Regions from separate parts of the Ensifer sp. NM-2 genome, predicted to be linked through region 2. Evidence: predicted binding sites of a transcription regulator. Region 2 holds the regulator's gene; each other region holds the start of a gene.
What was found. The regulator LexA, encoded in region 2, represses DNA repair genes until DNA is damaged. The targets are predictions, from matches to a motif close to TGTTCNNNNTGTGTTCNG.
Positions count from the first base shown of each region.

Region 1 (7,364 bases), on a different contig from region 2:
CTTGAGCTGAAGCCCGAAGAGGAAGAGATCCCGAAGATCAAGGCCAAGATCGAAAACGGCCTGCCGGCGCTTAAGGAAGTGGTTCCGGCCTCTGCCGACGCCAAGGAAACAGCGCCGAAGAAGGTCACCCCGGAGGCGCCTGCGCCGGACAAGAAGTCCTGATCACAGCATGCTTCAAGGCGAGATTGCGGGCTTCGCGCTGACACGGGCGGCGCCCGCCAAGATCAACCTGGCACTGCATGTCGTCGGCCAACGGGCCGACGGCCACCATCTTCTCGAAAGTCTCGTCACCTTTGCCGATCGCGGCGACCGGATCGGCCTGACTCCGTCGGAGCAGGACCGTTTCACTCTGTCCGGGCCATTCGCCGCCGAATTGTCGACGACGGGTGACGACCAGGATGGCAATCTCGTGCTCAAGGCGCGGGACCTGCTGCGCCAGGCTCTGGCATCGCAGGGCGTCGACACCGGCCCGGTCCACATTCATCTCGAAAAGAACCTGCCCATCGCCTCGGGCATCGGCGGCGGGTCCGCCGATGCGGCCGCAACGCTTCGCGGCCTTCTCGACCTCTGGAAGACCGGCATCGAACCGGCGTTGCTCGCCGCCTTGGCGCTGAAACTCGGCGCCGACGTGCCAATGTGCCTAGACGGCAGGTCGCTTATTGCCAGTGGCATCGGCGAAGAGATCACCCCTGCCATTGAGCTTCCCTCCTTCCCGATCGTGCTGGTCAATCCTCTGGTCGCGGTCTCGACGCCGGTGATCTTCCGGACGCTGGAAAAGAAGAACAACCCACCGCTTGTGATCCCGGATGGCCTCGGCCCCCCTGCGGCCTGGCTTTCGGCCATGGCGGCGATGCGCAACGACCTGGAGCCGCCGGCGCGCCGGCTGCAGCCGGTAATCGCCGACGTCTCCGGCGCGCTGGCAACAACCGGAGCCGCGCTGGTGCGGATGTCCGGTTCAGGCGCCACCTGCTTCGGCCTGTTCGACAGCGACGAAAGCGCGCAGCGCGCCGCCTACACTCTTTCTGCCGCCCATCCTGAATGGTACGTTCTCGCCGGCAGAACCGTGGGCAGAGGGAAATAGAATGGCCGGGATCAATGACAATCGCCCTTTCGTCCCCGTCGGCATCGCCATACTGACAGTGTCCGACACGCGCACGCTGGCCGACGACAAATCCGGCGACACGCTTGAGGCGCGGGTGCGCGACGCCGGTCATCGTCTGGAGGCACGCGCAATCGTGCCGGACGATCGGCAAAGGATCCGCGATCAGGTGGAGGCCTGGACGCTCGACGAGACAATCGACGTGGTGATCACCACCGGCGGAACAGGCTTCACCGGCCGCGACGTCACGCCGGAGGCGCTCGAACCGCTGTTCGAGAAACGCATGGATGGCTTCTCCGAAGTTTTTCACCGGATTTCCTACGAGAAGATCGGCACCTCGACGATTCAGTCGCGCGCGACAGGCGGTGTCGCCAACGCCACCTTCATCTTCGTCCTGCCGGGGTCCCCCGGGGCCTGCAAGGATGCCTGGGACGGCATTCTCAAGCAACAACTCGACTACCGGCACATGCCGTGCAACTTCGTCGAGATCATGCCGCGGCTCGACGAGCATCTGAAACGGGGCTGACGCCTCAATCGGCGACCCAATTGTGCCGCGAGACAAGCCTGTTCCCTGGGGAACTGCGAAACCCGCAACCGCCTGCTACAGCTTCCAACGTCAGCTCGCATTGAGGGATCGCAACGAGATCCGAGCAAATCCTTCGACCGGAGCAAAGACGGCCCATCGCCGATGTCCCCCCAAGCGATGGGAACAAAAACATACGACGCGCGGCTCGCCCGGTCGCTCGGACAAGACTTTGCTAGCAAGGAAATTTGGTAGCCGCTTGGAGGTGCCGTCCGCAGGACAGGCACCTTTTTTGTTGGAGCGAATTTACTCTAGGCGCTCTGCCTGCTGTCAACGGCGACCCAGGCGGGGACAAGCTCCGTCGCAAGCTTTCGAACGGCGCGGATATTCGTCATTTCGCCCAGCGGCATCTTCCCGCGCGCGATCGCCAAGGCGTCGCGCTTGTGCACGAGGAAGCCCGCCTCCAGCGGCTTTACGCGCCGCGCGAGACGATGCAGCAACGGCTTGCGGTGCATTCGCGATGGCGAGAAACGGGCCGGCCCCTTGTGAAGCGACACATACTCGACGAGCTCATCCACCCAGCGCCCTATCGGCCGAGCACCGGGCTCAAGCAGCATCAGCCACTCGCCGCGCGCGGAGCGCACGATTTCGCCCAGATCCCAATCGACGCAGAAACGGCAGCCGGCGGCATCTGCCACGCGCACCGACCCGTCCTTCGAGCCATGATCGAGGATGATGACATCGCTGACCAAACCTTCGACGGCGCCTGCCACGAGCACGGACAGCGTCTGTGCCAGTTCCGCCTCGTTGTCACGTGTTTCCATGATGATCGTCAGCATAGCTGTTCCTACCGCATTGCAGCGTAAAATGCTACATCCGCGTGGCATGACCGCGCCCGCGATTTGTCCGATCGCCAAGTCATGCCGGTCGCTCTCGTTTCAGCACGCGCGATTTTTGTTCTTGAATTGTTCTTGTTTTCGCGATAGGAAAATAATCAGAACAAAACGGGATCAAACGGGTGATCCCTCGGAGATTCCGATGAAAGAGCTGTCTCAGATCAGGCAGGGTGCGCTTGCACCCGCCAACACGGCAGAGGTTGCCGAAGCATTGATGAGCGGGACCGGTCTCAGGATCGAGAATGACCGTCGCCGCGGGCGGGGTGCCGGACTGAACATGTCGGGCCGCTTTGAGCCGCAGGCGCGCGAGGTCTTCGACGACGGTTGGGAGAGCCTTGAGGACCTGCCTCCCTTCAAGACCGAGGTGCAGGTGGAAAAGCCGCGCTCGGTGATCAGCCGCAACGATTCTCCCGACATTTCCTTCGATCGCTCGATCAACCCTTATCGCGGCTGCGAGCATGGATGCATTTATTGTTTTGCCCGTCCGACACATGCCTATATGGGGCTTTCGGCCGGCCTCGATTTCGAGGCGAAGCTCTTTGCCAAGCCCGACGCCCCACGCCTGCTGGAGCGCGAGCTCGCCCGCACGGACTACAAGGTGAGGCCGATTGCGATCGGCACCAACACCGATCCCTACCAGCCGATTGAGAAGGAATGGCGGATCATGCGCCAGATCCTCGAAGTGCTGCAGGCCGCCAACCATCCTGTCATGATCGTGACGAAGTCGGCGATGGTGACGCGCGACATCGATCTGCTTGCACCGATGGCAGAAAAGGGACTTGCACGGGTCGGCATTTCGGTGACGACGCTCGACCGAAAGCTGGCGCGTACGATGGAGCCACGTGCTTCGACCCCTTCCAAACGACTGGAAGCGATGCGCGCCCTCACCGAAGCCGGCATTCCGACCGGCGTGCTGGTGTCGCCGATCATCCCGGCCCTCAACGATCATGAGATCGAACGGGTTTTGGAAGCCTCCCGATCGGCAGGAGCGCTGGAAGCGACCTATGTGCTGCTGCGCCTGCCGCTGGAGGTCAGCCCGCTCTTTCGCGACTGGCTGCTGCGGAACTATCCGGACCGCTATCGGCACGTCATGTCGCTTATCCGCTCGATGCGTGGCGGCAAGGATTATGACGCCGAGTTCGGCAAGCGCATGAAGGGCGCCGGTCCCTATGCCTGGCAGATCGGCCGCCGGTTTGAACTTGCGGCCAAACGCCTCGGTCTCAACCTCAATCGTCGACAGTTGCGCGACGACATTTTCGTGCCGCCACTCGGAACCGGCGTCCAGCTATCGCTGCTCTAGAGCATTTCCAGGAAAAGTGCGAAGCGGTTTTCCGTCAGGAAATGCGTAAAAACAAGGAGATAGAGCGTTCCGCGATTCCGTCTAAATCGGAACGCCCTAGCGGCAATCGGTATTGCGTATGTCGCTGGAGAAGTGGAGTTTTCGACCGCTCAGGTCAGGAATGCGAGGTGTGGCCTGAAGGCAAAATAACCTCAATGGTTGGCCGGAATGGGCAGGCATCGGTCTTGAGACGCCCGGTTCCCTGGATCGGCTGCGATTTGGGAAGCAGGTCACGGCGCAAGTTCATGCGAGCAGCGTCCCTCGCGCGTCATATCTGGCGCGCGGCGACAGAATTGAATTCCGGCGTCTCCTCCGTGCCTCATCAGGATGACGCTGGCATACCCCCCGGCTGCCGCCGCACTCAGATCGGGGGACTTGAAGAGAATCGGTCGATCATGCGAGTTTCGCCGCATGTCACATCGCAGATCGACCGATTCTCCCCTTTTCCCGGATATTATCCTTGCGCCCGATTTCAGCTTTGAACTGGCTGCCAGAAGGGACGGCGCCTGGCCGGTCGCTGGCGCCGACGAGGCCGGCCGAGGGCCGCTTGCCGGACCCGTCGTTGCCGCCGCGGTCATCCTCGACCCGGATGCCATCCCCGAAGGCCTGAACGACAGCAAAAAATTGAGCGCCGCTGAGCGCGAACGGCTGTTCGATGAGATCCTGGCAACCGCCACCGTTTCCATCGCCTCTTCCTCGGCCACCACGATCGATACCATCGATATCCGCAAGGCAAGCCTCGAGGCGATGCGACGGGCCGTCGACGGCCTGTCCCTGACCGCGCGTTTCGTGCTGGTCGATGGCCGCGATGTTCCGCCCGGTCTTGGCTGTCACGCCAAGGCGGTGGTCAAGGGCGACGCCCGCTCGCTCTCGATCGCCGCGGCATCGATCGTCGCCAAGGTGACGCGCGACCGGATGATGGAACGGGCCGATGTCGCTCACCCCGGCTACGGCTTTGCGGCTCATGCCGGCTACGCGACAGTGGTGCATCGCAAGGCAATCGATGCCAAGGGCCCCTGCCCGCTGCATCGCATGAGCTTCCGTCCGCTGCGCAAGGATTGACGTTCGGCATCGTTGAAACCTCGCCGTCTGGATCGACACAAACCGATGCCGATGGCGGCCCCCCCGGAAGGTGCGCTTGACGGCGCAGCGCGTCATAGACGGAGACAGACGAGCGGTGACGCGGCAGGCTTTGCTGTAGCCATGTCTCCGCCCCCTGCCGAGCCGCTCCGGTCACCGCATCTGCGGTAATCCGCCGCCCGCCCCTGACCATCGGCCGGCGTTCCGCGGGGTTTCCCCCCTTATCGAGCCCAAACAGGTTCCGGACGTCACGGAAGACATCCCGAACTGGCGCTCGCACGCATCACCCAAGGCTATCCCAAAAACAAAAAGCCCCGCACGTGGCGGGGCCTTTAAATCGCATCTTGCAGCCGAGGCTTAGTTCAGGCGCGACTTGACTTCGCCAAGTGCCTTCTTGAACAGCTCGCTCTGGGCGCCGGCGTCAGCCTTGGCAGCAACAATCTTTTCGGCAGCGCTGATGGCCAGATCGACGGCAGCCGAACGAACGGCGTTGATCGCGTCGCTTTCGGCCTGCTTGATCTTCTGTTCCGACAGCGCGGTCCGGCGGGTGACGAATTCTTCCGTCTTCTGCTTGGCTTCGGCGGTCAGCATTTCTGCTTCGCGCTGGGCAGCGGCAACGATACCGGCAGCTTCCGCTTCGGCATCCTTGCGCTTGCGCTGGTATTCGGCAACGAGGGCCTGGGCTTCTTCGCGCAGGCGCTTGGCTTCCGCCAGTTCGTTGCCGATCTTGTCGGCGCGTCCGTCGAGCGCCTTGCCGATCATGCCCGGAACCTTGAGGTAGGCAATCAGGACGAAGAACAGGATCAAGCCGACGAGGGCATAGAAGGTCGCATCAAGATGCATGGTTCAGTGCTCCTCAGTTAACGGCCGATGCCTTGACGGCAGCGACGATCTCAGCCTTGGTGACGGTGCCACCAATGAGCTGCTTGACGACGGCCGTTGCAGTTTCCTCGGCGATAGCGCCGACGTCTGCGAGTGCCTTGGCCTTGATGTCGGCGATGCGGTCTTCCGCAGCGGCGATCTTCTTGGAAAGATCGGCTTCGACAGCGTTGCGGTCGGCGACAGCCTTGGACTTGGCAGCTTCGCGCGCGCCGTCTGCAATCTGATGACCCTTGGCCTTGGCAGTTGCCAAATCCTGCTCATAGGATGCGATGGCAGCGTCAGCTTCGCCCTTCAGGCGCGACGCTTCGTCGAGATCCTGAGCGATGCGGTCGTGACGGGTTTCAAGAATTCCGCCGATGCGCGGAATGATGACCTTCGACATCAAGAGATAGAAGAGGCCAAACGTGATCGCGAGCCAGAGCAGCTGCGATGCGAAATGGGTCGAATCAAAGGGCGGGAACACGCCGGAGCCAGCCTCGCCTTCGTGGGCCACACCCGTTTCGGTGTGCACCTCACCGGCCGCAGCGGCATCGTGTGCTTCGGCGCCTTCAGTGGTGGTTGACTGCTGGGCATAGGCCGCGGTCACAAACATGCTCACCTCCAGGTGCACTCAAGAATATGCGCGGCCGCGACCCTTTGACAGGTCGCGGCCGAAACTCCAGCCGTTATTAGACGGCGAAGAGGAGGAGCAGGGCTACGAGCAGCGAGAAGATGCCCAGAGCTTCCGTAACGGCGAAGCCGAATACGAGGCGGCCGAACTGGCCGTCAGCAGCCGACGGGTTGCGCAGCGCGCCAGAGAGGTAGCTGCCGAAGATGTTGCCGAGGCCGAGAGCCGTGCCGGCCATACCGAGGCAAGCCAGACCTGCGCCGATGTACTTTGCTGCTTCCGCTTCCATGATTGAACTCCTTCGAATGGTGTTGCGGCTTAGGATTGCGCTTCCGACGGAGGACCGGCCGGAAGCAAGCGACTGTATTCCTTAGTGGCTTCCGGGATGGACAGCGTCGTTGAGGTACATGCAGGTCAGTACCGCGAAGACATAGGCCTGGAGGAAGCAGACGAGGAATTCAAGACCGGTGATAGCGACGGTCATGATGAGCGGCAGGATCGCACCACCGATGCCGAGCGCGCCAAGGGCGCTCAGGGAGGTGACGAAGCCAGCGAAAACCTTCAGCGTGATGTGGCCGGCCAACATGTTGGCGAAGAGACGGACCGAAAGGCTGATGGGACGGGAAAGGAACGAGATGATTTCGATCGACACGACCAGCGGCAACAGGATGCCCGGCACGCCGTGAGGCACGAAGAGCTTCAGGAAGCCGAAGCCATGCTTGTAGAAACCATAAAACAGCACCGTGCCGATGACGAACAGCGCCAAGGCGAAGGTGACGATGATCTGGCTGGTGATGGTGAAGAAGTAAGGGAACATGCCGAGCAGGTTCGCCGTCAGGATGAACATGAACAGCGAGAAAACCATCGGGAAGAACTTCATGCCGCCGCTGCCAGCGCCTTCGCGCAGCATCGAAGCGATGAATTCATAGGACATTTCC
Region 1 is NZ_PVZR01000001.1:803,388-810,751, reverse strand. It holds gene C6558_RS03955 (tetratricopeptide repeat protein) at 1-162, shown strand, start outside; gene C6558_RS03950 (4-(cytidine 5'-diphospho)-2-C-methyl-D-erythritol kinase) at 170-1,081, shown strand; gene moaB (molybdenum cofactor biosynthesis protein B) at 1,083-1,625, shown strand; gene C6558_RS03940 (glycosyl transferase) at 1,934-2,461, opposite strand; gene C6558_RS03935 (PA0069 family radical SAM protein) at 2,661-3,818, shown strand; gene C6558_RS03930 (ribonuclease HII) at 4,269-4,919, shown strand; gene C6558_RS03925 (F0F1 ATP synthase subunit B) at 5,295-5,780, opposite strand; gene C6558_RS03920 (F0F1 ATP synthase subunit B) at 5,794-6,411, opposite strand; gene C6558_RS03915 (F0F1 ATP synthase subunit C) at 6,488-6,715, opposite strand; gene C6558_RS03910 (F0F1 ATP synthase subunit A) at 6,797-7,364, opposite strand, start outside.
Region 1: the regulator LexA is predicted to act here: its motif matches at 2,578-2,595, upstream of C6558_RS03935 (PA0069 family radical SAM protein).

Region 2 (7,364 bases):
AGCGCATGGGAAACTCCGGTTTCCCATTGGGCATAGCAGCGTCATCAGAATGGTACAACGCCCCAGGTTACCTGAGCGAACCGGTTCTGCCTTGGCGCTTCGCATGGGCAACGATGGATTCAGGCGTAAGCGGATTGGTCTCGACCATGATCGCTTCAAACGGCGATTCCGCATCGCTTACCCGCACTTCCACATAGGCGGCCGCATAGGCCATGTTGCCGTCAGGCATCGGAATGTATTCCGGTCGCTCGCGCGGGATCGGCCCGATTTCCGGAAGCATGACGAACTCGCTCAGCGACGGCGGTGCTGCAAATTGCGGGACAGGTGCAGCCAACGCCGTTACCGTACCGGCGGTATCAAGGGACGATTTCGGCGGAATGACCAGCGTTCCCAACTGGTTGCGCATCGGCTCATTCGAGGCGACCATCACGCCGGTTGCGATCTGGCCCTCCGGCATGACGCCCGGACTGCGGTCGCCCTTCGTGACATAGGACGCCATGAGATAGGGCATGTCGTTGCCTTCAAGCGGTGCGCGGCCGACATATTGCACCCGAACCTTGGCACTGCCCTTCTGCTTGATATCGAGCAAATCGGCTGTCTTCGACGAAACGTCGATGATGCGGCCATATTCATAGGGACCGCGATCGTTCACACGAACGATGACGGAAGTGCCGTTTTCGGTGTTGGTGACACGCGCATAGCTCGGCAGCGGAAAGGTCGGATGCGCGGCGGACAGATGAAGCTTGTCGTAGACTTCGCCATTGGCCGTCAGGCGACCATGAAAGGCCGAGCCGTACCAGGACGCGACACCGGTCTTGTTGTAACCGAAATCTTCCTTCGGCTGGTACCACTTGCCCTTGACCTGATAGGCTTTGCCGACCTGAAAGCGGCCGCCGCCCTTCGGAATATTCTTGCCGGTAGCGACACGGGGGCTCGCCTTCACGCCATAAACGGACTCAGCAAAGTATTCTTTGCTTCTCGACTTGCTCTTCTTGATACTGGACGTCGATCCGCAAGCCGCAAGCGTTGCGCAAAGCACAGGGACCGCCGCAAGGCGCAGTCCCTTGATCAGATATGCCGCATTTTTACTGGATGTCATCTGTCCCACAACATCATTCGAATAAGCCGTACTCGAAACCTTCCACTCGTGCCCCCAGCGGAAATCTCGGCGTCCCGAAACGGAACAGTCGATTAATCATGACAGCAACAAGGCAAAATTGCGAACCGACGAATGGCTGACGGCTCGAAATCTCCAGTTATGGTTTACGAATGGTTACCCGGACAAAATGGGCAGCGGATGCGCCAAGAAAATCTTTCCGCCCACGCATGTTAAATCTTGCAAAGCAGCAAGGCTTCGCGCAATAACGCCCTGCCCGGAGGAGTGGCCGAGCGGTTTAAGGCACCGGTCTTGAAAACCGGCGTGCGTGAAAGCGCACCGTGGGTTCGAATCCCACCTCCTCCGCCATGGCTGTCTCATTTTTCGCCACCCATTATTGCGCTCGGTCGCCAAGTGAATGCTTTGGCGGCGAACGCATACAAGTTTTGCGAGTATTCCCCGATCATAGCCGCAGCATTGACGGCGCTTGCAAGGCGGTGGCTCGACCCGCTTGCCATCCCAGATAATTTGAGGGAAAGTCTGATTCCGGCCCATCGAGCCCTGGGCGATCTCCCAGAACTAGAGAAAACCATGCCTCTTAAATATTTGACGACAGCCGCTTTTCTCGCGCTTCTTGCACTTGCCGGATGCGCAAGCACCGGCGGCAGCAACACGACCTATGCGCAGTGGCAAGGTCCAACACCTGTACCCGATCCGTCTGCGGCGAGTCCCGGCGGTTTCCGGCTCAGCTACTAACTTGCGCTAGTATACGCGTGTCGGACGGAGCGCATCGCGCGCTCCCATCCCCGGCCGCGCGATTTCAGTCGCATAGAGCTATTGGCCGCGAGATATTGTGATCGCGGGGCGATACAGGCGCCCATCGTTTGATCGGACGCCAGTCCCGGTGGAGCCCCTTCCGCTGCTTGATCCTATACTTCCAGGGAAATCGTCGTGAATCGCCGCATCACCGGTGGAAAGTATTGACTTCAATTATATTAGATATTCTTGATATTCAGTCCTCCAACAACCGAGGAACTGAACGATGCCCACCTACATCATTGAACGCGACGTCCCAGGGGCCGACAAGCTCAACCAGGACGACCTTTGCGCATTATCGGCAAAATCCAATGCTGTCGTCGCCGATCTTGGCGTACCATATACATGGATCACCAGTTATGTCGCCGGCGACAAGATTTACTGCGTCCACGAGGCATCAAGCGCCGACGTCATTCGCGAACATTCGGAACGCGCCGGATTTCCGGCGAACAAGATAACCGAAGTTGCTGCCGTCATAGGGCCTGCGACAGCATCCCAGGGGCGCAACGGTAAGTGACCGAAGCGACGTTATCATCGCAGTGCCCGGACACCGGGCACGAATGCGCGACGCAACGCCGGCAAAACAGTGATCCACCGGCACCGTCATTGACTTACGGCGGTATCAATGCAGGCTGGTTTGCCGGCATTCGGCGCCCATGCAGGGTTCCCCGGCACACCTTCCAAGGAGACGATCATGGCAAAAGGTCAAGTGCGAAGTAACCGCGAGGTTAGAAAGCCAAAGAAGGACAAGACTGTCAAAGCCGCCGTTGTGACGGAAGGCTCACAGGTGAAGCTGGCCGGCAGCAGTTTCTCCCTGGGCAAGAAAGACAAGAAGTAAGACGGTCGGCTTTAACCTCTCGAACTAACGACATGAGAGAGATATCCGTCAGTGGCCAGTCGAACTGGGGTGCGCAACGTCTCCGCGACATCCCGGCGCGACTGGTCGAGCACCCGCGGTCAGATGCCGGTTTCGTAGCGCGTTTGAACGTCGTATGTATTTGGCTGGAGATGCGAAGATCGCTACAGGCGGATGCCGCTGGCCACTCGCACTCCATTACGGCGTCCAACATCATCGGAAGCATTTGCGGCGGGTATTGTTGATCAGCTGCCAGCGCCACGCTTTGAGGCGGGCGCCGGAAAATCGAAAACGCCAACGCACCTCACGCCAATCTTTGTGCCTTCATTGCCACAGCTTGAGCACCAGTGCTCGCCTTTCGCAAAGAACTGTTGAACACGGCACAGTGCCCGGCATGCTTGCTGGACTTCGGAACGAAAGCACGGTTCACATCGTTAACCAAACCATCGCCGCCACCTCTGATCTAGTGGACGTTCACCGTGCTTGCAGCCTTGCTTATCGCCTCGATTATCGCATCGCCTAACATCGCCCTCAGCGCTGCCACGGTCGACGACCTGCAAGCCGACTTCGAAACGGCCGTGCCCTGCCAGCAGATAGACGGCCGGAACGTTTGGAAGGGAACGATCGCCTACTACATCCAGTCCTTCGTCTATCAAGGCGACACGCCGGTCGCGACCGAAGCGGCCGACGCTGTGCTGCCGGAGGACAACTCCGCGGAAACCGTCAAGGAATTCGAGGACGCCTGCTCCGCGACGCAGCCGGCCTGATTCAGGCCTCCTCTAGCAGATCGCCCATCGATATTTCTGCTGATCCCTTGATGGCAGGCTATTTCCACTGCGTCCCATCGGCCGCGGCGCAACCGTGCGGCGGGTGTCCGTTGCCAAATGTCAGCTTCAGCCGGTCACAACCCCATTGATTGAGCGGCCCGGGCATCGCCGCATTCAACGCGATACCAACTTCGTCAAACGGGCTCTGCTTGTTATCCACGTATTGATACCAGCGAAACCCAAGGATCGCGGTCGCGGCGACAACGATGGTCAGCAAGATTTGAATCAGCTTCGTCATTAAACCCTCATTCCATAAACGGAAGGAGGCATATCAGCCTCGCGCGGCGCGTGCAGCGACGAGTTGGTCAATCTGCGCTTGATTGAACCAACATTCACAGAATTTTAGGCACTTGCGGAACACATATGGAACAGATAGTGTCTGTTCTTGATTTGTTTCACGCCTCTGGAGCGACTTGCCATGCTGACCCGCAAGCAACAGGAATTGCTTCTTTTCATCCATGAACGAATGAAGGAGTCCGGTGTACCGCCGTCCTTCGACGAGATGAAGGATGCACTCGACCTGGCATCCAAGTCGGGCATTCACCGGCTGATCACAGCGCTCGAGGAACGCGGCTTCATACGCCGGCTTCCCAACCGCGCCCGAGCGCTCGAAGTCATCAAACTGCCGGAAGCCTATGCTGCGAGCGCGCAGCCCCGTCGCGGGTTTTCGCCGAGCGTCATCGAGGGTAGCCTTGGCAAACCGCCCGCCCCTGCCCCCGCGGCGAAAACGCTGCCGGTTGCCGACAACAGCTCCGTGTCGGTTCCAGTGATGGGCCGCATTGCCGCCGGCGTGCCGATCTCGGCGATACAGAACAACACCCACGACATTACCGTGCCGCTCGATATGATCGGCAGCGGCGAGCACTACGCCCTTGAAGTGAAGGGTGATTCGATGATCGAGGCCGGCATTTTCGATGGCGATACGGTGATCATCCGCAATGCCACCACGGCCAATCCCGGCGATATCATCGTGGCACTAGTCGATGACGAGGAAGCAACGTTGAAACGCTTCCGGCGCAAGGGCGCTTCAATTGCTCTAGAGGCCGCCAACCCGGCCTATGAGACGCGCATCTTCGGGCCTGACCGGGTCAAGATTCAGGGCAAGCTCGTCGGCTTGATCCGCCGCTACCACTAAGCCCGTCTCACGCCAGCGCAATTCGAGGAAAAGTGCGGAGCGGTTTTCCGCCAGGAAATGCGTAAAAACAAATAGATAGAGCGCCTAGTGACTCCGTTTAAACCGGAAACGCTCTAGCCGCCTTCATGCCGGCCAGCCGCTCTCTTACTTCAACGTCTCGCCACATAGGGTAGCGAGACGGAGATTTTCGGATCGAGTGTTTTTCACGCTCGACGGATTTTACTCGTGAATCGAGTACTCGCCCAACTCGCAGAGATCCTGCTTGTCTTCAGTCGTGTCGAGACCGGAACCTTCTTCGAATTCAAAGCGCATGTCGTATTTGCAGACATCACGTCCGTCGGCGATGGTAATTTCCATGCTTTCGCCCGGATTAAGCACCTGCCGCCCGAAGACGTCGTCTTCCCACTGATCAACACCGACCGGCGATGTGTAGAAGTTCGTCAAAACGGCATTCGTCTTGTTCTTAAGCTGAAAGACGAGATCCTCAGCGCTTGCGGTGGCCGTCGTTACGGCAAGAATGGCAAGAGCAGTCAGGGCGATCTTATATTTCATTTTATGTCTTTTCCTCCATTGTTGGCTTTGTTTGACACTACCTATACGGGTCGCGCTGTTGGGATATTCATTCCCAGTTCTGTCTAGAGACAATATTTTCAGCACTGACAATAGTGACCGAATCACCATTTCGGGGCGCGTCCTCGCAAGGCCATGTCGTTGGCGACTGCGGACGTTCGCAAACTGGCGGGCAAGCGCAGCCCGGTCGAATTGCGCTTTGAAAACAGTGGTTGGCTGCGATGCGGGCAGCCTCGCTGCGCGTGTTGGACGCGCCGCATTGGCCCATGTTCCTTGCCCCCCGAAAACCGTACCTGCGTGCCGGCAGCATGTCCTTTGCGCAGGCACGCACAGCGTTTCACTTTCGACAATCGGGCTGCTATTGACGGAGAACCGCTTTAGCCAATCGCGCAGGCGCTGGGTGACTTGTTGCTTTCATCGTGCGAGGGGCTGAATCACGCGCTCGCCCGCCCTATCTACGTCACACTTTCGTTGACGCTCGCAACGAGCACGCGGCCGCTTACGCCACCGATGGCCGGTATTTCGACCGCCTTCGGATCTGCGTTCGCCTTGAACCTCGCGTGGGGCGTCGACCGCCAGCGGCATTCGCCGCTGCCAAACCTGTTGAGCGTGTGGCCGATGGCGCTCAATTCTCCTGAACGGAAACCCCGTCCTGGCCAATCTTGATCTCTACGCCGGTCGGTTTTGTTTCCTCGCGGTAGACATAGGCGCCGAGACCAATGACGGCGACGGCGAGCATGGCAATGATCAGATAGAGCCCATTACGGTTCATTCAGCAATTCCTCGCTTGGGTACGGTATGGGTAACTAGGTTCGTACCCAAGAAAGGCAACGGTGCGACGCGGACAGTTCGCTCCTCGCGCGGATGATGCAGGACGGATGCGAACGGCCGTAGGCTTTTTCTCCGCACGATCCGTTGGCCGAGCGCTCTTGCGACGCATCGGCTCGGGCCGCGGAACGTCCCCGACGTGGAGCACGAAAGCGTGCTGGCGCACGTATCGGGCACTTGGTCTGAATATGTGCCCGATGCGCGACGAGACGCCTCGTACCCCGCGCCTGAGCCCAATCGGCTGATGGCCCTACAACGAACGGCCTCAACGGGAGTGCGGTCCTCTGGATTGAGACTGCCCCCGAATGCGCTTGAGCACAAGCAACCCACCTCATAAGAAAGCTCATCAAATGCGCTTCAAAATCAGATGGATGATTGGATGAATCTCGATGTTCAGAACCTTGACGGAGCCTGCCACTGCGGAACGGTTCGCTTCAATGTGAAACTGAAGAGCGGCCTCCGCACCGCCCGCCGTTGCACTTGCTCCTATTGCCAGTTGAAGGGCGCGGTTGCCGTCTCTGCCGCCAAGGACGGGGTCACGGTTCTCTCCGGCGGCGAGGCACTCACCAAATATCAGTTCAACACGAAGGCTGCAGAGCATTACTTCTGCTCGAAGTGCGGCATCTACACATTCCACAAGCCGCGCGCGAACCCGGATTTCTACGGCGTCAACGCCGCGTGCCTTGAAGGCATAAGCCCATTCGATTTCGAGGAGCTACCGGTGAACGACGGCATCAACCACCCGATGGACACGAAGGGATCGACCGGCCCAAGGCTCGCAGGAACGCTCAAGTTTATCCCGGCGGAGTGACGACAGGCGCGGCTGGCAGGACGCCGGCCGCAGCCGTTCAAACTGCTGCACCCTGAATGAGGGGGGCGTTCGTTGCGCCGCCAAGACGTCGAAGATCTACTCGCGGAACGCGAACGGGCGCGCTTGACGAGGCAGAGTGTTGCCAGAAGCAATGGGGATGGAATCGGCAATCTGCTGCTTGGATCGAACGTCGAAGAGGGAGATAACGGGAACCAATTGCCACACCAAGAAGAATGTGTGGCAGCAGATGAAATCCTGCAGTCCAAATAGCGAAACTAATTCAACTACTTAGGAGTGGCTTTGGAGGCCTCGCCCGGAATTGAACCGGGGTACAAGGATTTGCAGTCCTCTGCGTCACCACTCCGCCACGAGGCCTCATCGACTGAGATTATCAAGTCGTGGCGAGCGTTTAGAATGAATATAGA
Region 2 is NZ_PVZR01000018.1:22,857-30,220, reverse strand. It holds gene C6558_RS28140 (D-alanyl-D-alanine carboxypeptidase family protein) at 1-7, opposite strand, end outside; gene C6558_RS28135 (septal ring lytic transglycosylase RlpA family protein) at 68-1,099, opposite strand; tRNA gene C6558_RS28130 (tRNA-Ser) at 1,376-1,465, shown strand; gene C6558_RS28125 (DUF4242 domain-containing protein) at 2,139-2,429, shown strand; gene C6558_RS40065 (hypothetical protein) at 2,607-2,750, shown strand; gene C6558_RS28115 (hypothetical protein) at 3,248-3,535, shown strand; gene C6558_RS28110 (hypothetical protein) at 3,594-3,833, opposite strand; gene lexA (transcriptional repressor LexA) at 4,014-4,730, shown strand; gene C6558_RS28100 (hypothetical protein) at 4,950-5,282, opposite strand; gene C6558_RS28095 (hypothetical protein) at 5,926-6,072, opposite strand; gene C6558_RS28090 (GFA family protein) at 6,508-6,939, shown strand; tRNA gene C6558_RS28085 (tRNA-Cys) at 7,241-7,314, opposite strand.

Region 3 (7,364 bases), on a different contig from region 2:
GATGCCTAGAGATCGATGATCGTGCCGCGACCGTCGTTCCAGATGCGCATTTCGCGCGGGGCGGCGCCGGAGGTCGGGCGGGCCGTTGCTCGAGCCTGCTTCAGGTTCAGCCGGGCGGCAATGGCGCTGCCGATCGCGACAACGGCGGCGATGCCGGCGAGCGCAAGCGCAAGCGATGCGGTGAAGACGAAGGCTGCCAGCGTAATGGTGATGGCGAGAGCCGTAAAAAGAACAGAACGTATGCTTTGCATGATCGTCACCTTTCTGCTCGGGATGTGGGTGTTGCCGCCGCCGCTTGCAAGAGGGGTGCGGCCGTTCGCCTCGTCTTGCGGAAAAAAGGAAAGGCGGGCACAACTGGCCGCATGACAAAATCGATCGAACATCACCCCGTTCGCCTGCGCCGTTCGGTGCTTTCAGTGCCGGCCGACAATGCCCGCGCACTGGCCAAGGTTGCGGAACTTGCGGCCGATGCCGCGATCTTCGACCTTGAGGATGCGGTGGCGCCGGAGCGCAAGGCCGAGGCGCGGGACGGCCTCGTTCGCCACCTCGTCGAAAACAGGCCGGATTGTGAGGTCATCATCCGCATCAATGCGCTCGGATCGGGCTTCGGCCAGCAGGATCTGGCGGCGGCCGTTTCGGCAAAGCCTGACGCAATCCTGCTGCCCAAGGTCGAAAGTCCGGCCGATATCCAGATCGTCGCCGACTGGCTGGCCGATAACGATGCGCCGGAGGCGTTGCGTCTCTGGGCGATGATCGAAACGCCGCGCGGTGTCGTCAATGCGCCTGTTATCGCCGAGACCGGCCGCACCTTCGGCGGCAGGCTCGATTGTTTCGTCGTCGGCCTCAACGACCTGCGCAAGGAAACCGGTGTTCCCGACCGGCCCGGCCGTCCGTACCTCATCCCCTGGCTGATGCAGATCCTTTTGGCCGCACGCGGGAGCGGTCTCGACGTCATCGATGCGGTGTTCAACGATTTCCGTGACGCCGACGGTTTCGACGAGGAGTGCCGGCAGGGGCGCGACATGGGCTATGACGGCAAGATGCTGATCCACCCGCTGCAGATCGGCCCGGCCAACGAACGCTTCGGCGTCGAGCAGGCGGCCGTCGACGAGGCGCGCGCCATCATCGCCGCCTTCGCGCTGCCGGAGAACGCGGAAAAAGGTGTCATCAATCTTCATGGCCGAATGATCGAGCGGCTGCATCTCGATCAGGCCCTGAAGCTCGCCGCCAAGGCGGAGATGATTGAAAAACGAAAGGCAAGATTTTGAAACTTTACCGCTTCCTCACCGGCCCCGACGATGCGTCCTTCTGCCATAAGGTGACGGCGGCACTGAACCAGGGTTGGTCCCTGCACGGCTCACCGACCTACGCCTTCAATGCGGATACGCAGCACATGCAATGCGGACAGGCCGTATTCAAGGAAGTCGAAGGCAAGGACTACCACCCCGACATCAAGCTGTCGGAACAGTAAAAAGCAGGAACGCTTCGACTTTCCGGCCGGAGCGTTTTTTTGTTTTCCGATTGTTTTTCGGGGGCTCTGCCTCGGAGCGGATGGGGGCTTAGTTGCCCACGTGCTCCACGCTCGCCTCGATCCGTTCCATATCGTCGTCGGAGAGGCCGAAATGGTGGCCGATCTCGTGGATCAGCACATGGGTGATGATGTCGCCCAGCGTTTCCTCGTTTTCCGCCCAATAGTCGATGATCGGGCGGCGATAAAGGATGATCCGGTTCGGAAACTCACCTGTCTCCATGGTGAAACGTTCGCTGATGCCACGGCCTTCGAACAGGCCGAGCAGGTCGAACGGCGTCTCCAGCGCCATGTCCTCGAAGACGTCGTCGCTTGGAAAATCGGCAACCTCGATGATGAGGTCGGTCGTCAGTTGGCGGAACTCCTGCGGCAGGTGGCTGTAGGCTTCCACTGCGAGTTGTTCGAATGTCGTGAGCGTCGGTGCGTGGCGTTCCCGCCAATCATCGGTCTGGTCAATGCGGGCCATAGGCACTCCTTGTTGCCCTCCATATAGCGATTTTGCCTTTGTTTTTCGAGTGTTGAATTCCGGCTGGGGTGGGCGAGGAATAAATTCTTAAACTTGGCTGTTGACTCATGTGGTCAGCTCTGGAATCTATAAGAACATAACAGGAACATCTTAAATGGGAGTTGACCGTCATGGCCGAGAACGCCGTGCAGCGGGAGACCGTTCTTTCGCTTCGCGAAACCATAGCCAGGATCGAAAATCGCAGGCTTGCGGGCGTCGTGAAGGCGGTCAAGGCGGCCGATCCCGCAGGCTTTCGGCGCAAGGAAGAAGGTCACCAGTCCTCCGGCCGCAAGGTCCTGCCGCTCGGCATTCCCGAACTCGACGATATCCTCGAGGGCGGCCTGCCGCTCGAGGGTATGACCGAGATCCGCAATTCCGAGACGCGCGATGCCGGCGCTGCGGCCGGTTTTGCAACCGCGCTCAGCGCCCTTTGTCAGCAGGCGCGCCAGCAAAAGGGCGATGCCGGGGCACCGGTTCTGTGGGTCAGCCAGTCGCTGGCCTCGACCGAGGCCGGCCTGCCCTACGGTCTTGGTCTCAAGGCTTACGGGCTCGACATTCGAAGCCTGATCCTCAGCCTGCCGCGCACGGTGAAGGACGCGCTGTGGATCGCCGAGACGGCGCTTTCCGTCCCGGCCTTCTGTGCCGTCATTCTCGAAATTCGCGGCAATCCGGCATCGCTGGCCTTGAGCGAAAGCCGGCGCCTGCATGTTCGCGCGCGCGCCGGACGCATTCCTCTTCTTCTTCTGCGTCAGTCCGGTCACGAGGAGGCGAGCAGCGCCTTCTTCCGGCTTCATATCGAACCGGCGCCCGCCCGCGAGCGCGCCCTCCCTGACGGTTCGATGCTTTGCGGCAGCATCGGCCATCCCGTCTTTCACGTCATTGCCGAAAAAAGCAGGTCTCCTGCTCCCGTCGGCCTCTTCCTGGAGTGGAACCCCCATGACCGCCGCTTTTACCCCGTCGAGCCCCTACCAGCCGCTGCTGCGGCAGACCCACAACCAGCGCATTCTGTCGCTCGACTTTCCGCATCTTCCGGCCGACCGGGTGGCGCGGAGCCGCTGGGGAACCTCCTGGCTTTCCCGCGGGCGTCCTGATCATCCGCCTGTCGTCTTTGCCGACCGGGTCAGGAATGCGATGCGCCTCGTCGCGCTCGATGGCCTTGCCGAGAAATCAGGATTCCAGTTGGGCCAGGGCGTTGCCGAGGCGCGGGCCATGTGTCCCGAGGTCGATGTGCTGCCCGCCGACCGGGCGGCGGATCGCGCCCTTCTGGAAGGGCTTGCGGACTGGTGCAGCCGCTACACGCCGCTGGTGGCGCTCGACGGCGAAAGCGGCCTTTATCTCGACATTACCGGCTGCGCCCATCTTCTCGGCGGCGAGAAATCGCTTCTCGACGACCTGCTCGCCCGGCTCTTTCATCTCGGCATCGAGGCGCGTGCGGCGATCTCGTCTTCGGCAGGGCTTTCCTGGGCGGTGGCGCGCTTCGGCTCGCAAAGCGTGATCGCTCCGGAGGAGGCCGTACGCGTGCTTGCGCCACTGCCGATGGCTGCCCTCAGGCTTCCAGTCGACATGATCGAAACGCTCGGCCGGGTCGGGCTCAAGCAGGTCGGCGATATCATCGAGGCGCCGCGGGCGCCGCTTGCCCGCCGCTTCGGATCCATTCTGCTCCTGCGCCTCGATCAGGCCATGGGGCTGGAGGACGAGCCGCTCTCGCCGCGGCTCCCCGTTGCCAGCCTCTCGGCCGAGCGGCGGCTTTCCGAGCCGGTCCAGGGTGAGGACGATATTCTCGGCCTGACGCAGGAGCTGGCAGCAAGGCTGAAGCCGGAGCTGGAAAAGCGCGGCGAAGGCGGACGGCTGTTCGAACTGCTGCTGTTTCGCGTCGACGGCCGGGTCTTTCGCATCGCTGCCGGAACGTCTTCGCCGCTGATTGAACCGAGCCGCATTGCCGGCCTTTTCCGCGAGCGGCTGCAGGCGGTGCACGAGGATCTCGATGCCGGTTTCGGTTTCGAGATCCTGCGGCTGTCGGTTCCCAAAAGCGAAAAATACGAGGTGATGCAGGAGGATTTTTCCGGCACGCCGGATCGGCAGCAGCCGCTTGCGGCCTTTGCCGACAGGGTCATGGCGCGGCTGGGCGCAGAAAGCCTGTTTCTGCCCGTCCTGTCGCAGAGCCACGTGCCGGAGCGTGCCGCCGCCTTTCAGCCGCTTGCGGATGTGGAAATGCTGAAGACGGTCGAGGAAGCCGCTTCCACTGTTCCGGCCTGCCTTAGGATGGCTTCCGTTCGACCGCAGCGGCTGTTCCAAAGTCCGGAGCCGGTGGAGGCGGTGGCCGAGGTGCCGGAGGGCCCGCCCAGAAGCTTTCGCTGGCGGCGGAGCCTTCATCGCATAGCGCGCGCCGAGGGTCCTGAACGGATCGCGGCCGAATGGTGGGTCGATGGCGAAAAGGCGGCCGAGCGGGATTATTTCCGGGTGGAGGATGAAAAAGGCCGGCGCTTCTGGCTGTTTCGAGAAGGGCATTATGGCGGGCCCGCACAGCCGCGCTGGTTCATGCATGGGGTCTTCGCATGAGCACGCCCTATTTCGAGATCGGCGCCTGGTCGAATTTCTCCTTCCTCGAAGGAGCCTCCCATCCGGGCGAAATGATCGTTGCCGCCAGCCGCCTTGGTATTTCCGGCCTTGGCGTTGCCGATCGCAATACGGTGGCGGGCGTGGTGCGCGCTCATGCGCAGGCCAAGGTGGAGGCGTTTTCCTTCCAGCCCGGCGCCCGGCTTTCCTTTGCCGAAGACATCCCGGATGTGCTCGCCTATCCGCGCAACCGTCGGGGCTGGGGCAATCTCTGCCGCATGCTGAGTGCTGGAAACCTGCGGGCGAAGAAAGGCACCTGTACGCTCTACGAGACCGACCTTGTCGAATGGGGCGAGGATATCCTGATTGCCGTCCTGCCCGACCCGGTGATCGGGGCGTCGGAGGCTAAAAACCTTGCGGAATTTCTCAAGCGGCTGAAGCCGCATTTTGCCGACCGGCTCTATCTGGCGCTGGTGCCGCGCTATGACGGTTTCGATCAGCTTGTCTTTGCCGGGCTGGCGACCATCGCCCGCAACGTGGGCACGAGGCTGATCGCCACCAACAGTCCGCTGTTTCACGCGCCGGCGCGCCGGCCGCTGGCCGATATCGTCACCGCCATACGCGAGCATGTGACGGTGGCGCAGGCGGGGTTCCGGCTTCAGGCGAATGCCGAACGCCATCTGAAACCACCGGCGGAAATGGCGCGCATCTTTCGCGACTACCCCGAGGCGATCGCCAATACCGGGCATTTTTTCCGCCGGCTGAATTTCACTTTGGCGGAACTCGAATACCAATATCCCGATGAGAGTTTTGCAGGCGAGACGACGACACAGACCCTCAGGCGGCTGACGATGGAAGGCGCCCATGTGCGTTATCCCGAAGGCATTCCCGCGAAGGTCTCGACCCAGATCGAATACGAGCTCGAGCTGATCGCCAGCAAGCGCTATGAGCCCTACTTCCTCACCGTGCGCAACATCATGGAATATGCGCGAAGCGTCGACATTCTCTGCCAGGGCCGCGGCTCGGCGGCAAATTCGACGGTCTGCTACTGCCTTGCCATCACCGAGGTCGATCCGCTTTCGACGACGCTGCTTTTCGACCGGTTCCTGTCGACGGAGCGTGACGAGCCGCCGGATATCGATGTCGATTTCGAGCACGAGAAGCGGGAAGAGGTGATCCAGCATATCTATAGGACGTACGGCAAGGAGCATGCGGGGCTTACGGCCGCCGTCATCAGCTACCGGGCGCGGTCGGCCGGTCGCGAAACGGCCAAAGCCTTCGGCTTTTCCGAGGACGTGCAATCGGCGCTTGCCGGTTCGGTCTGGGGTTGGTCGGCCGCCGACCTGTCGGAACGGGAGGCCAAGGCCGCCGGTCTCGATGTCAAGGATCCAACGACGGTGCGAGTGCTCGACTATGCCACCGCGCTGATGAGCTTTCCCCGCCATCTCTCTCAGCATGTCGGCGGTTTCGTCATCACCCGCGATCGGCTCGACGAGGTGGTGCCGATCATGAACACGGCGATGCCCGACCGCTACATGATCGAGTGGGACAAGGACGACCTCGATACGCTGAAGATCCTGAAGATCGACGTGCTGGCGCTCGGCATGCTGACCTGCATCGCCCGGGCGTTCAAGCTGATGGAGCGGCATTACGGCGTGAGGAAAGACCTGCACACGCTGTTCAAGGATGAGCAGGATGACGTCTACGACATGATCTGCCGGGCCGATACGATCGGCGTCTTCCAGATCGAGAGCCGGGCTCAGATGAGCATGCTGCCGCGGCTCAGGCCTCGTGTCTTCTATGATCTCGTCATCGAGGTGGCGATCGTGCGGCCCGGACCGATCCAGGGCAACATGGTGCATCCCTATCTGAAGCGGCGGGAGCAGCGCAATCGCAACATACCCATCGAATATCCGAGCAAGGAGCTGGAAGTGGTTCTGGAGCGGACCCTTGGTGTGCCTTTGTTCCAGGAACAGGCGATGCAGATCGCTATTACCGCGGCAAATTTCACGCCGGGCCAGGCCGATCAGCTCAGGCGGGCAATGGCGACCTTCAAGCGAACCGGCACCATCCACACCTTCGAGCAAAGGATGGTCGAGGGCATGGTCAACAATGGCTACGACAGAGATTTCGCCGTACGTTGCTTCAAGCAGATCGAAGGCTTTGGCGAATACGGCTTTCCCGAAAGCCATGCTGCGTCCTTCGCGCTGCTCGTCTATGTCTCTTCATGGCTGAAGACCTATTATCCCGATGTCTTCTGCGCAGCACTTCTGAACTCACAGCCGATGGGCTTTTACGCTCCCGCCCAATTGGTGCGGGACGCGCGCGAACATGGCGTGCGGGTGCTGCCTGTCGATATCAACCATTCGAATTGGGATGCGGACCTCGAGAGGGGCGGGCATGATCGTGGTGCGGTGGAGCCGCGCCATCGGGACATGCTGGGTGTGATCAAGACGGAAAAGGCCATCCGCCTCGGCTTCAACCAGGTCAAGGGGCTGAGAGAGATGGAGATCGTGGACAAGCTTATCGCCCATCGCGGCCGGGGCTATACCTCGGTTCGCGATCTCTGGCTGCGCTCGGGATTGCCGCGCTCCGTGCTGGAGAAGCTTGCCGATGCGGATGCGTTCCGTTCGATCGGGCTCGATCGCCGCAACGCGCTTTGGGCGGTAAAGGCGCTGGATGAGAAAAGTGCTGCCGAGCGGTTGCCGCTCTTCGAGCAGGCGACGCAGGACGAATTCCAGCTGGAGCCGGCAGTTTCGCTGCCGGTGATGCTGG
Region 3 is NZ_PVZR01000007.1:148,876-156,239, forward strand. It holds gene C6558_RS16260 (hypothetical protein) at 6-251, opposite strand; gene C6558_RS16265 (CoA ester lyase) at 363-1,268, shown strand; gene C6558_RS16270 (DUF1737 domain-containing protein) at 1,265-1,471, shown strand; gene C6558_RS16275 (metallopeptidase family protein) at 1,560-1,994, opposite strand; gene C6558_RS40805 (ImuA family protein) at 2,165-3,124, shown strand; gene C6558_RS16280 (DNA polymerase Y family protein) at 3,075-4,592, shown strand; gene C6558_RS16285 (error-prone DNA polymerase) at 4,589-7,364, shown strand, end outside.
Region 3: the regulator LexA is predicted to act here: its motif matches at 2,125-2,142, upstream of C6558_RS40805 (ImuA family protein).